3 regions of the Psychrobacillus sp. PGGUH221 genome follow, and region 3 is predicted to be linked to each of the others. Evidence: riboswitches for the same ligand, from Rfam matches in the RefSeq annotation. Region 3 holds a riboswitch; each other region holds the start of a gene.

Region 1 (4,121 bases), on a different contig from region 3:
ATTCACTATAGATATCTACTATGTTTACTTTAAATCGGAAAAAGCAATTTCTTTAGGAAAATTTATCATTATTCATAACCGTTTTTTAAAATACTTTTGACGTTAAGCTGAAGGTCAGTTGGAATAGCTCGTTCCAACTGTCTTTATCTATTATTAACGAGAATGGTACTCTTATAACCTTACCAAGTTCGGTTGGTGGACAAATTGGATACCAAATGTACACTACTCAATTTTTGGGTTTGGAGAAGCATCCGCTCGACTTCTGTGGGAAGGCGAGCGTTATGGCTCGGAAAACTGATCTTTTCATATATATTAAGTTTGTCTACAGTCTGAGCCGAACTCAGTAACGGCTTTTTTTGTTTGCTTTGTTAAATATTACTATTGTTATTTATTAATTCAGATAATGCCATCCTTGAATTATGCATTTGTACTGACCGCATGTATCTGTATAAAGTTTCAAAACGTGATTTTATTTCTCCATATTTTGAAGAAATGAATACGAAACTATATCCGCAGGTGTCATCAGGATGTGCGCCTTACACGCCGCATGAGCGCGAAGAATGAGACTCCGCATAAGGATGTGGGAGTGAGTGAAACGAACGACTCATCCTGCGGTGGCTCATGCGTAGCGTGCGGCAAGCGCACGTCCGAGTGGTTGGCATTACACTTGATGAACAGATTTTTTCTGTTTAGTTGAAAATACTGAAGCTTTAGTTAGAAAAAACATTAGTTTAGTTGGAAAAACTCAAACTTTAGTTGTAAAACTCGATTCTTTTCGTTACACAAGAATATTGCTTTTGTGCAATAGTATTGTATATGATAAGAAGAAAAAGGTGATTTTAATGACGATTCAATTTTTTGGTTATCCCAAATGTAGCACTTGTAGAAAGGCAAGTAAGTGGCTGAAAGATCATCAAGTGGAATTTGAGGATAATCATATAGTGGAAAACCCACCATCAAAAGAAATGATAAAAGAGATTTTAGTAAATACAAATACAGATATAAAGAAGCTCTTTAATACAAGTGGTACTAAATATCGAGAAATGAAATTGAAGGACAAGCTTCCAAATATGACAGAAAAAGAACAAATCGAAACGCTCGTTTCAGATGGAATGCTTATTAAGCGACCAATTGTATATGATGGAGAGCATTTGACGCTAGGTTTTAAAGAAGAAGAGTTTGAACATATTTGGAAAAGCGTATAAAGTTGCTTGTTTTTACAATTGAAATGTGTGAATATTATAGAGGAATGTATATTTTTTTGAGAGGGGTATAACATGAGCACACCTAAAGAATTAAAATACTCAGAAGAGCATGAATGGGTAAAAACAGAAGACGGAAAAGTACGTATTGGAATTACACATTTTGCACAATCAGAACTTGGGGATATCGTGTTTGTCGAGCTTCCACAAGTAGGAGACGATATTAAAGCTGGAGATCCTTTCGGAAGTGTAGAATCAGTTAAAACTGTTTCTGAACTGTATGCTCCAATCAGCGGTAAAGTAGTAGAAGTAAACGCTGATTTAGAAGACAGCCCTGAATATGTAAACGAATCTCCGTATGAAAATGCATGGATGATCGTAGTTGAGCCTTCTGATGTAGCAGAAGTGGATGCACTATTATCTGCAGAACAATACGAAGAGTTAATTCAAGAATAATGGATTTAAAAAGGCGCCGGTTATTTACTGGCGCTTTTTCATATACTAGTATATATAATGTGCTGGGAGAGAAGCTAATGGCTAAGGTATTTAGTGAAAAAGTAATTCTTGTAGAAGGTAGATCAGATAAACTGAAACTTTTAACCATTCTTGCTGAAGCAACTGAAATTGTTTGTACGAATGGCACTATTTCTAATGTTAAATTAGAAGAAATCTTAAGTCCTTTAGAAGAATTGCCCATATATGCTTTTTTAGACTCCGATAAATCAGGAGAACAAATACGATCAGTAGTTAGAAAAGTATATCCAGAAGCAATTCATCTATATACGAATCCTGTATATGGTGAAGTTGCAAATACCCCGCTTGATGTTTTGGCTTCTATCTTACAACGTGCTAAGATTAAGGTGAAAAAAGAATTTTTATTATAGGATGATGTTTGTGAATGAATGGTCTCGAGAGGAATGGGAGCAAGCTAAAAATGCTCCTAATCTTTCTCTTTTATATATTTACACCCCAATGTGTGGGACATGCCAAGTAGCCTCTAAAATGATGAAGGTACTTAAAGAAATTGTCCAGTTACCAGTTGGACAGGCAAATATAAATTATATGAAAGGTTTAGCGATGGATTATGAAATTGAAAGTGTGCCATGTCTTTTAATTGCAAAAGAAGGAATTGTTTATAAAAAGGTTTATGCTTTCCAATCAATTCCTTATCTTTTAGATGTTATAAAAAGTGTTGACGACACCGAATTATCATGATAGAATTCGATTTATTGATAACAATTGAATAGTGTCGCTCTTATTAAGAGAGGTGGAGGGAAGTGCCCGATGAAACCCAGCAACCGTCATGTAAATGAAATGGTGCCAAATCACTCAAAGCGTAAATGCTTTGGAAAATGAGAGAATGGATGACTGTTATTTTGAATGATAACATACACCCCTTCTGCTCTTTTGCAGAAGGGGTTTTTTGATAGTAATAGTACTATCTATACAGGAGGGAAGATTTACGTGATTAGCTTAAAAGATATTTCGAAAAAATTTAGTACGAAGCAAGGTACCATTGTAGCTGTTGATAATGTAAATCTTACAATTAAGCAAGGTGAGATTTTTGGAATTATTGGATATAGTGGTGCAGGAAAAAGTACTTTAATCAGATTGTTGAATGGATTAGAAAAGCCGACTTCAGGGCAAATTGTTGTAAATAATAAAGAAATTACATCAATTTCAGAAGGTAAGCTTCGACAAGTTAGACAAAAAGTAAGCATGATTTTTCAGCATTTCAATCTTTTGTGGTCAAGAACTGTTGCAGAAAACATAGCTTTTCCTTTGGAAATCGCAGGAGTACCTAAAGAACAAAGAGCTACTCGTGTAAAAGAATTGATTGAGTTAGTAGGTTTAGAAGGCCGAGGAGATTATTATCCTTCTCAATTATCCGGTGGCCAAAAGCAACGGGTAGGAATTGCTCGAGCATTAGCAAATCGCCCAGAAGTGTTGCTTTGTGATGAAGCTACATCTGCACTTGACCCAGAAACAACGGATTCCATATTAGATTTACTGATTAGTATTAACGAAAGATTAGGTTTGACCATTGTACTAATTACACATGAAATGCAGGTTATTCAAAAGATTTGTAATCGAGTAGCAGTAATGGAGAACGGACATGTGGTAGAGGAAGGGGACGTGCTGGAAGTTTTCCAAAATCCCCAACAGCCCATAACAAAGAGATTTGTTACGCAAGTTTCTGAAAATAATCAATCTCAGCAGACGATTCAAAATTTACAAGAACTATATCCAAATGGCAAACTCATCAAGCTGGTTTTTGTTGGAGACCAAACGGAACAGCCAATTCTATCTAGACTCATTAAACAATTTGATTTGGAATTAAATATTGTTCAAGGGAATATTACACATACGAAAAGTGGAGCTTATGGAACATTGATTCTTCAGATTGACGGTGATGCATCGGCAATTGATAAAGCAATTCTATTTATTCACGAACAAAAAGTACACACAGAGGTGATCAACAATGATTAATACTTTATTTCCAAATGTTGATTGGCCAAAAATGTGGGAAGCGACAATGGAAACTCTTTATATGACTGCAGTTTCTACTTTATTAACATTTGTATTTGGTCTTGCACTAGGATTACTTTTGTTTTTAACAAGTCCGCATCAAGCATGGGCCAATAAACTAACAAATTGGTTAACGGGAGCATTTACTAATATCTTTCGTTCGATACCATTTATTATTTTAATCATATTGCTTATTCCATTTACGAAATTACTTTTAGGTACTATTCGTGGACCAAATGCTGCGTTTCCAGCTCTTGTTATTGGAGCTGCTCCATTTTATGCACGAATGGTTTTAATTGGATTAAGAGAAATAGATAAAGGTGTACTTGAAGCAGCTAAATCGATGGGTGCTAAAACTTCTACTATTATATGGAAGGTTTTATTACCAGA
Region 2 (4,121 bases), on a different contig from region 3:
TATAGCTAAAACATAATGTTTGATGTAACAAGTGATTTGACATGGCTATAAAGTAGATACATGGATTCGTAACAAGTGGGGAGACAATGCATTTCTAACCAGGAAGTAGGGCTGTATGCAAGAAAATCGTATTTCAAGATGTATTTGTAATTGTTGCAGATATAAAAAATAACTCCGAGGTATTCGGAGTTATTTCCCAACAATATAAGTCTTTAAAAGTGCGGCGCGCTCACGTAAGCGTACTTTCGCTTCTACCACTTCGGGGGTCTGTGCTGCAACCACGTCCGTTTTCCATTCTAGCTTTTTGGCAAGTATTTTTGCTCGCTGTAGGTGATAGTCACTCGTAATGATCGTTATAGACTTTACGTTATCTGGCAAAAGCTCTTTAGAAAACAACAAGTTTTCATAAGTTGATGTCGACTGATCTTCAATAATTAGCCTCTCTTCTGCTATCCCATTCTCCAAAAGAAAATTTTTCATTACGACCGCTTCCTCAATATCTTCATCGTCTCCTTGTCCTCCAGAAAGTACAAGGGTGACATGAGGATATTCGTTTGCATACGCAAGTGCTGATTCCAATCTGAATTTTAATGCAAGCGAAGGAATATTGCCTTCTTTTACTTTTGCACCGAGGACAATGGCGTAATCGTTGGAACCATCAGCTTTAGGGTTTAATCCTTCATCCATCCATTTGCTAGTAAGCATCCACAATCCAACTCCGCTGGAAGCGAGAACAAATAAAGGGATAAGCACAATCCACCTCATTTTTTTAGACATTCCAATTCACTCATTTCTTTATAAAGAAGGTTTTTTTCTTTTTATAAAAGTAGAAATTCTCATCTCTTCCTTACGAGCTAAACGACGAAAGTTTTCGATATGCAATATGAGTGCCATCACGAATAAAAAGCTTGCAATTGCAATTGGTATATATCCTTCTGAAAACCATATAGCCTCGCCTAAAAAAACAAAATAAAAAACAAATACTCCAATTAATAAATAGTCCGTTAAAAAAGTTGTGCCAATTAATAATAAAAGTCCGATCAATCCTAAAGGCCAATAAATTGCAAAAAGTATGCCGATTACAGAAGCTGTCCCTTTTCCTCCCTTAAATCCGGTGAAAATGGGAAAGTTGTGACCTAAAATGACAGCAGCCCCCGCTAAGTAAAGAAGTGCATCCTGTTCCAATGCTGAAAAGGTACCGTATTGCTGCATAAAAAATCGTGTGCCAATAATAACCAATACACCTTTTATTATATCGATGAAAGCTACAAGTATTCCGTATTTCATTCCAAGCACAATAGCTGCATTAGAAGCACCTGAGTTTTTAAGACCTTCTGCTTTAATATTGATTCCACTAAAAAACTGAGCAATCTTTGAACCATGAATGGAACCAATTAAATAACTAACTACTAAAATACAAATAATCCATATTACCATTACAACACCTCCAAAAGTAACCCCCATACATTAAACGTACAAGCCTAAAAGAAGTTTCAGAATTTTTATAAAAAGTACTTGACGTACAGATTAATAGAGTCTTATACTGTGTAACAAGATGGAATACTAATCTAATACTCTTATCAAGAGTGGCGGAGGGACTAGGCCCTACGATGCCCGGCAACCAACAAGTTTTAAACTTGGAAAGGTGCTAAATCCTACAAATTCACGCGAATTTGGAAGATAAGAGGAGGAATATGCGAAACCGCACCCCTCTTCTTAAAGAAGAGGGGTTTTTGTTGTTTAGTCGATTTACGATACGTTTTCCGGCTAAACATAAGTGCTTTCGTATTTCTCAAAATCCTCTCCCGCCTCCATATGCGTCCATCTAAAACTATTATTTAGGAGGAATTCAAAATGACAAATTTCCAACCAGAAACACTTCTTTTACACGGTGGTCAGCAACCAGATCCAGTTACAGGTTCACGAGCAGTGCCAATTCACAAAACAACTTCTTTTGTATTTCGTGATACAAACCATGCCCAAGATTTATTTGCATTAAAAGAGTCTGGCAATATTTATTCACGTATAACTAATCCTACTGTAGATGTTTTTGAACAACGCGTTGCTCTACTTGAAGGAGGAACGGCTGCTGTTGCACTTTCTTCTGGTATGGCGGCAATTGCATTTTCCATTTTGAATATTGCGGGAGCAGGCGATGAAATCATTGCAGCGGAAAACTTATATGGTGGTACATTTAATTTATTCGCCCATACATTGCCTCGTTATGGAATTCACGTAAAATTTGTAGATTCTACTGATCCAGAGAATTTTCGAGCAGCAGTAACGGATAAAACAAAAGGGATCTTTGCTGAAATTATTGGAAATCCGAGCTTGAATGTGCTAGACGTGGAGAAAGTTTCAGCAATTGCAAATGAAGTCGGTGTTCCATTGTTGGTAGATAATACATTTGCAAGCCCTTATGGTGCTAACCCGATTAAACACGGTGCTCACATAGTTATCCATTCAGCTACTAAATGGATTGGCGGTCATGGAACAACAATTGGGGGAGTAGTTGTAGATGGTGGTAACTTTGACTGGAATTCCGAGAAATTCCCTGGTTTTACTGAACCAGATGTAACCTATCACGGACTACGATACGGTATTGATGTTCCGAACGTAGCGTTTGCCATAAAACTACGTGTTCAATTGCTTCGAGATTTTGGGCCTTCGTTAAGCCCTGAAGCAGCATTTTCTTTTTTACAAGGTTTAGAAACCCTTCATCTTCGTGTGCCAAAGCACAACGAAAATGCACTAAAAATTGCAGATTATTTATCAAACCATGAAGGGGTAGAATGGGTAAATTATTTAGGCCTGGAAAATCATCCTTCCCATGAACTTGCACATAAATATTTACACAATGGCTTCGGCTCTATCTTAACTTTTGGCGTAAAGGGTGGAAAAGAAGCGGGTAGACATATTATAGATAATATTGAAATTTGGTCGCATGTAGCAAACGTAGGAGATGCGAAATCATTAATTATTCATCCTGCTTCTACGACTCATCAACAATTAACTCCTGAAGACTTAGTGAAATCAGGTGTTACCGAGGACTTAATCCGCTTGTCTGTTGGTCTAGAGGCAGTAGAGGATTTACAAAATGCACTTGATAAAGTACTTGTAGGAAAAACAAATGTCCTCTCTAGATAGAATTTTGTTGTTAATTGGGCTAAAATAGTCTACAATATGTAAAATAGTCAATCGTAATTTTACGAAAGAGATTTTATTAAATATGAATGTGGAAGCTCAATTGTGCAAATTCATTTGGAGGAGAAAGTATGGCAAAAATAAAAGCAGCAATTCTAGGTTTCGGAACAGTCGGCCAAGGAATTTATCACATTGTGAATGAAAAAAGAGAAGAATTAAAAAAATCATTAGGCTTAGATATTGAAATTAGTGCGATTTTAATTAATAATTTGGCAAAAGAAAGACCTGAAACGCCTGGTATTCTAGTAACAGACGATTTCGAGGATATTATTAATATTCCAGGTCTTCAAGTAGTGTTTGAAGCGATTGTGAACGAGGAACCAGCTTATAGCTATTTATGTAGAGCGATTGATAAGGGATGTCATGTGATAACGGCGAATAAAGTGATGTTCTCTAAATATAGTATTCAACTTCATGAACGTGCTAAGTCACGAGGCGTATTTATCGGATATGAAGCTACAACAGCTGGTGGCGTTCCAGTAATTAAAACACTTAAAAATTTACTACAAGTGAACTCAGTAAAGAAAATTCAAGGTATTTTAAATGGAACATCTAACTATATTTTGACACAAATGCGTTTAAATGAATGTCAGTTCGATGATGCTCTACAAGAAGCGCAAGCTCTAGGCTATGCTGAAGCAGATCCATATAATGATATTTCTGGTCAAGATGCATTCCGTAAGTTGATGATTCTTAGTGCACTTGCATTTAGAAAACAACCAAACTGGGATGATGTACGTGTAGTTGGTATTAACGAGATTTCATTAGAGGACGTGAAAAAAGCAAAGGCAGAGGGATTTCGTTATCGCCATGTAGCAGAAATTGAGCAAGATGAAAATGGAGAGCTTTTCGCTTCTGTAGGACCACAACTTGTTGGTCCTGACCACCCGTTATATGCTATTGAGGGTGTAAACAAC
Region 3 (4,121 bases):
TGTTCGCTTATTCTTATCTTTTCCGCTTGCTGTAACTAAAAACTCTACTGGTTCATCATTCACCTTAATTGCTAAATTTCCACTAGTTCCCATAAACCAATCTCGTTTAGCAAGTTCGTCTTTTATATCTGCTAACTCTTCCCATCTACCACGGAGCGTTATCATGTTTGAACACCTAACCTTGTTTCAATAATATTCATGACATCTCGAAAATTTTCGAAAGGTTCATATGGAATATTCAATTCCTTGCACTTTTCAATAAGAAAATCCCGTGCTATGACAACATCTGCTAATTTTGCAGCTTCTAAGTCAGTAATAGAATCACCAATTACAACACTTAAAGAATCTTTTTCTTGGAGCTTTCGAATAATGGATGGCTTACAGCATCCGCAACCTTTGCTCGTACATAAATCATCGCAGACATGTGGGAAATTTATTTGTATTCTTTCTCCCGAGAAGTCCGATTCATTACAATAAACGCCTGAAAAAGGACCAAACTTTTCTAGCATTGGATGAACGAAAAAATCTATTCCACCACTAACAATATAGAGAGGGATATCGTGCTTTCTTGTATAAGAAACAAAATCGTCGAATCCTTCTCTAATCTCTGCTTGATCAAGCAAGTAGCTTATAATTTGATCTTTTATAGATACAGGTAACAGAGAGAACATTTGAGCAACACCTTCTCGGATAGATTGCTTTTGCCCTAAAATATTCTCTTTGATCGGCAAGTATGCTGGGGGAGCAAATTTTTTCATAATGGATATAATATTGTCTTGGTTTGTAATGGTCCCATCAAAATCACAATAGATTACTAGCTTACTCATAATGCTTACCCCCATAGTTCCAATGCTGCTTTTAGTTCTGGAAACTGTTTTGCTGCTTCAGCTAACGGAATTCCATCAAGGACTGCTGATACGGCCTGCCTAAAGGCAAGCCCTCCTCCTGTAGCGCCAGTAGGATGACCATGCACTCCACCACCTGCATTTATAATGCTATCTATGCCATAGTCTTCGATTAACAAAGGAACCAATCCAGGATGAATTCCAGCCGAAGGAACTGGAAAAGTTCGTTTTACTGCACTTTCTTTCGTCAATTCTTCCCCAAGTGATAGTGCAGCTGTTTTCTCCAGTGCGACGCTTCCGTATGGTGAGGGGAATAATGAAAAATCTGCCCCTGCATAACGAGTCAATTTACCAAGTAAAAGTGGTGTTGAAACTCCATAAAATGAGGATGATGTAAAAGCACCACTATAGGCTGGATGGGCCATGAATGGCAACTGAATATCTTCATCTTCCACAAGTTCTTGAAGTACATCTAGACCATATGCATGAACATTAAATAATAGAGCGTCAGCCCCAAGTTCTTTTGCCTTTTTTGCTTTTGATTTTAAATTGGATGTCCGCCCAGAGAGGTTAACTGCATAAAGTGTTCGATGTCCAGTTTCCTCATACACCTGACGTAGTACTTCTTTAGCTGTAATAATTCTTTTTTCAAAAGGAGTAAGGGGGTTTTCAAAGAGAATTTCATCATCTTTTACTAAATCTACTCCACCTAGAGCTTGGTTACGCAGCTGTTCAGATAGGTAATTGATATCTCTTCCAATTACTCCTTTAAAAATACTCATCACAAGTGGACGATTATACACTCTTAGCAATTCACGAATACTTTCAATTCCGAATCTAGGTCCTGGGAAATTATCTAAAAGGTCTGATGAGAATTCCAAGTCTAGTAGCTTTACTTCACCGTCTAGCGATAGTTTGCCGAAAACAGTTGTTAATATGGCAGGTAAATCTGCAGAGAAATTAGCACTAGGATAGTTTATTTTAATTTCTGCTTTGATTTCATCTCGTTTTAGCGGATGGTGACTATTTTCAAATTTAGTTATCGATATAACATTTCCTTTATGCTTTTTTAATTGCTCTTGCTCTAGTAACGGCAAATCAGTCCAGGATCCTATTGTTAAACCGAGCGCAATTCCTTCAGCTTTTTTTTCAAAAGTTCCAGGTTTACCGTAAACCTGATAGAGAGTAGTAATTCCACTCATTTATTATCACAATCCTTTATATAACAAATTTCTACTTAGTCAATGTCCCAGTGTTTTGCCCCTTCTAAATATAAAAAAACCTCTTCCAAATAAGAAGAGGTTAAAAAATTAACGACTTCTTATTTCTCAGTCTACTGACTGCAAGAATTAGCACCGTGTCCATAATGGATCGGTTGCCGGGTATCATAGGGCTCGTCCCTCCACCTGCTCTAAATAAGAAAAAGTTATTCAATTGAGTTAGTCAAATTAATAATGATTATTTCATGCAATATAAAGATTGTCAATATAGTTATTAGAATTTTTTTTGTTTTTAAAAAAATGATTGACATGTGTTTTTTGAATATGCTAGGATGATTTTCAAATAGTATAACGTTTTAATTAATAGCACTCTTATCAAGAGCAGGCAGAGGGTAATGGCCCGATGAAGCCCAGCAACCGACCGTAATACCGTTGTGAGACGGGGCGCATTTTGCGCCGAGATGAAAATCTCCTAAGGCACGGTGCTAATTCCATCAGAAAGGTAACTTTCTGAAAGATAAGAGGCGAGAGATCTCTTATTCTACGCCTCTTTCTTATGAAAGAGGCTTTTTATTTTGAAACGGAAAGGTAGAGAATAATGACGACAGCTACAAAGAGACAATATGAATCATTAACAGAAGAAAGTGCTATTTTATATGCAAAAGAACTTAACTTCTTCCCACAAGACACAGAGTTGGAGTGTCGTGAGATAGGTGACGGTAATCTTAACTATGTATTTCATATTAAGGAATTGAACGGTGATAAGAGTCTTATTATTAAACAGGCTTTACCATACGCAAAGGTTGTCGGAGAAAGTTGGCCACTAACGTTAAAACGAGCAGTGATTGAAGCAAATGCATTAAAAAAACATGCTGAATTTGCAGCCAATCTTGTTCCGACCGTATATGCAATTGATGAGGATCTTGCGCTTACGGTTATGGAGGATTTATCTCATTTAAAAATTGCACGTGAAGGGTTGATTAAACTTGAATCATATCCAAACCTTTCAAAAGATATTGGAGAATATTTAGCTCAAACACTATTTCATACATCTGATTTTGCATTACACCCTTTTGAAAAAAAGAAACTAGTTTCAGAGTTTTCCAATCCAGAACTTTGTAAAATCACAGAAGATCTTATTTTTACAGATCCGTTTTTTGACTATGAAACAAATGACTTTGAAGCATTGTTGCAAGAAGACGTAGAAACTATTTGGAATAACGGGCGCTTAAAGCTAGAGGTTGCAAAATTAAAGAATAGCTTCATGACAGAAGCGGAAGCATTATTACATGGAGATTTGCATACAGGGAGCATCTTTGCTAGTGAAACCGAAACGAAAGTAATAGACCCAGAGTTTGCTTTTTATGGACCTATTGGCTTTGATATTGGATTGTTTTTAGCAAATCTAATCGTGCAAAATGTTACAAGAGAAGAGGATGAGCGGGGAGTTATTGTCACCCATATCAAACAAACTTGGGATGTCTTTTCGACTAAATTTTCGGAATTATGGGACAAAAAAAGTGTCGATTCCTATAAAGACACAGATGGCTATAAAGAATATGTCTTGGATAAAATTTTCCGAGATACACTAGGCTTTGCTGGATGTGAATTAATTCGTCGTACAATCGGGCTAGCACATGTGAAGGATTTGGACAGTATCGAAGATGACGAACAACGGATTAAATTCAAAAAGCAGACCTTACAAACAGGGGAAGCACTTATATTAAAACGCAAAGATATCCATTCAATTGATGAAGTATTTGAATTATTAGAGGGGTTTCGCAAATGAGTATTCCATTATCGATAGAGTTGAACGACAAAGAATTTCGGATTTTGGATCAGCAAAAATTACCTCACGTAGTTGAGTATTTAACACTAGATACTTTAGAAGATGTATATGATGCTATTATCACTCTGAAGGTGAGGGGTGCACCAGCAATTGGTATTACCGCTGCATATGGATTGGCTAAAGCGGCCGAAAAGTATGAAGCAAATACATTAGAGGAATTTCATCTGCAACTCAACAGGGATTTCTTGTATTTAGCTAAATCTAGAC

Evidence for each region. A riboswitch is a leader RNA that binds a small molecule or an ion and turns the genes downstream of it on or off. The one in region 3 is predicted to bind S-adenosylmethionine.
Region 1: another riboswitch for S-adenosylmethionine. It lies ahead of PGC35_RS15500 (methionine ABC transporter ATP-binding protein); the one in region 3 lies ahead of mtnW (2,3-diketo-5-methylthiopentyl-1-phosphate enolase).
Region 2: another riboswitch for S-adenosylmethionine. It lies ahead of PGC35_RS05435 (O-acetylhomoserine aminocarboxypropyltransferase/cysteine synthase family protein); the one in region 3 lies ahead of mtnW (2,3-diketo-5-methylthiopentyl-1-phosphate enolase).

Annotation. Positions count from the first base shown of each region.
Region 1 is NZ_JAQMHQ010000009.1:53,804-57,924, reverse strand. Features, by position in the region: gene PGC35_RS15520 (arsenate reductase family protein) at 843-1,205, shown strand; gene gcvH (glycine cleavage system protein GcvH) at 1,278-1,658, shown strand; gene PGC35_RS15510 (toprim domain-containing protein) at 1,736-2,086, shown strand; gene PGC35_RS15505 (thioredoxin family protein) at 2,091-2,417, shown strand; SAM riboswitch class I at 2,455-2,561, shown strand; gene PGC35_RS15500 (methionine ABC transporter ATP-binding protein) at 2,667-3,692, shown strand; gene PGC35_RS15495 (methionine ABC transporter permease) at 3,685-4,121, shown strand, end outside.
Region 2 is NZ_JAQMHQ010000002.1:289,363-293,483, reverse strand. Features, by position in the region: gene PGC35_RS05445 (YdcF family protein) at 190-777, opposite strand; gene PGC35_RS05440 (glycerol-3-phosphate acyltransferase) at 796-1,437, opposite strand; SAM riboswitch class I at 1,575-1,687, shown strand; gene PGC35_RS05435 (O-acetylhomoserine aminocarboxypropyltransferase/cysteine synthase family protein) at 1,855-3,147, shown strand; gene PGC35_RS05430 (homoserine dehydrogenase) at 3,276-4,121, shown strand, end outside.
Region 3 is NZ_JAQMHQ010000010.1:100,955-105,075, forward strand. Features, by position in the region: gene PGC35_RS17170 (methylthioribulose 1-phosphate dehydratase) at 1-165, opposite strand, end outside; gene PGC35_RS17175 (2-hydroxy-3-keto-5-methylthiopentenyl-1-phosphate phosphatase) at 162-827, opposite strand; gene mtnW (2,3-diketo-5-methylthiopentyl-1-phosphate enolase) at 833-2,047, opposite strand; SAM riboswitch class I at 2,164-2,267, opposite strand; SAM riboswitch class I at 2,435-2,589, shown strand; gene mtnK (S-methyl-5-thioribose kinase) at 2,664-3,854, shown strand; gene mtnA (S-methyl-5-thioribose-1-phosphate isomerase) at 3,851-4,121, shown strand, end outside.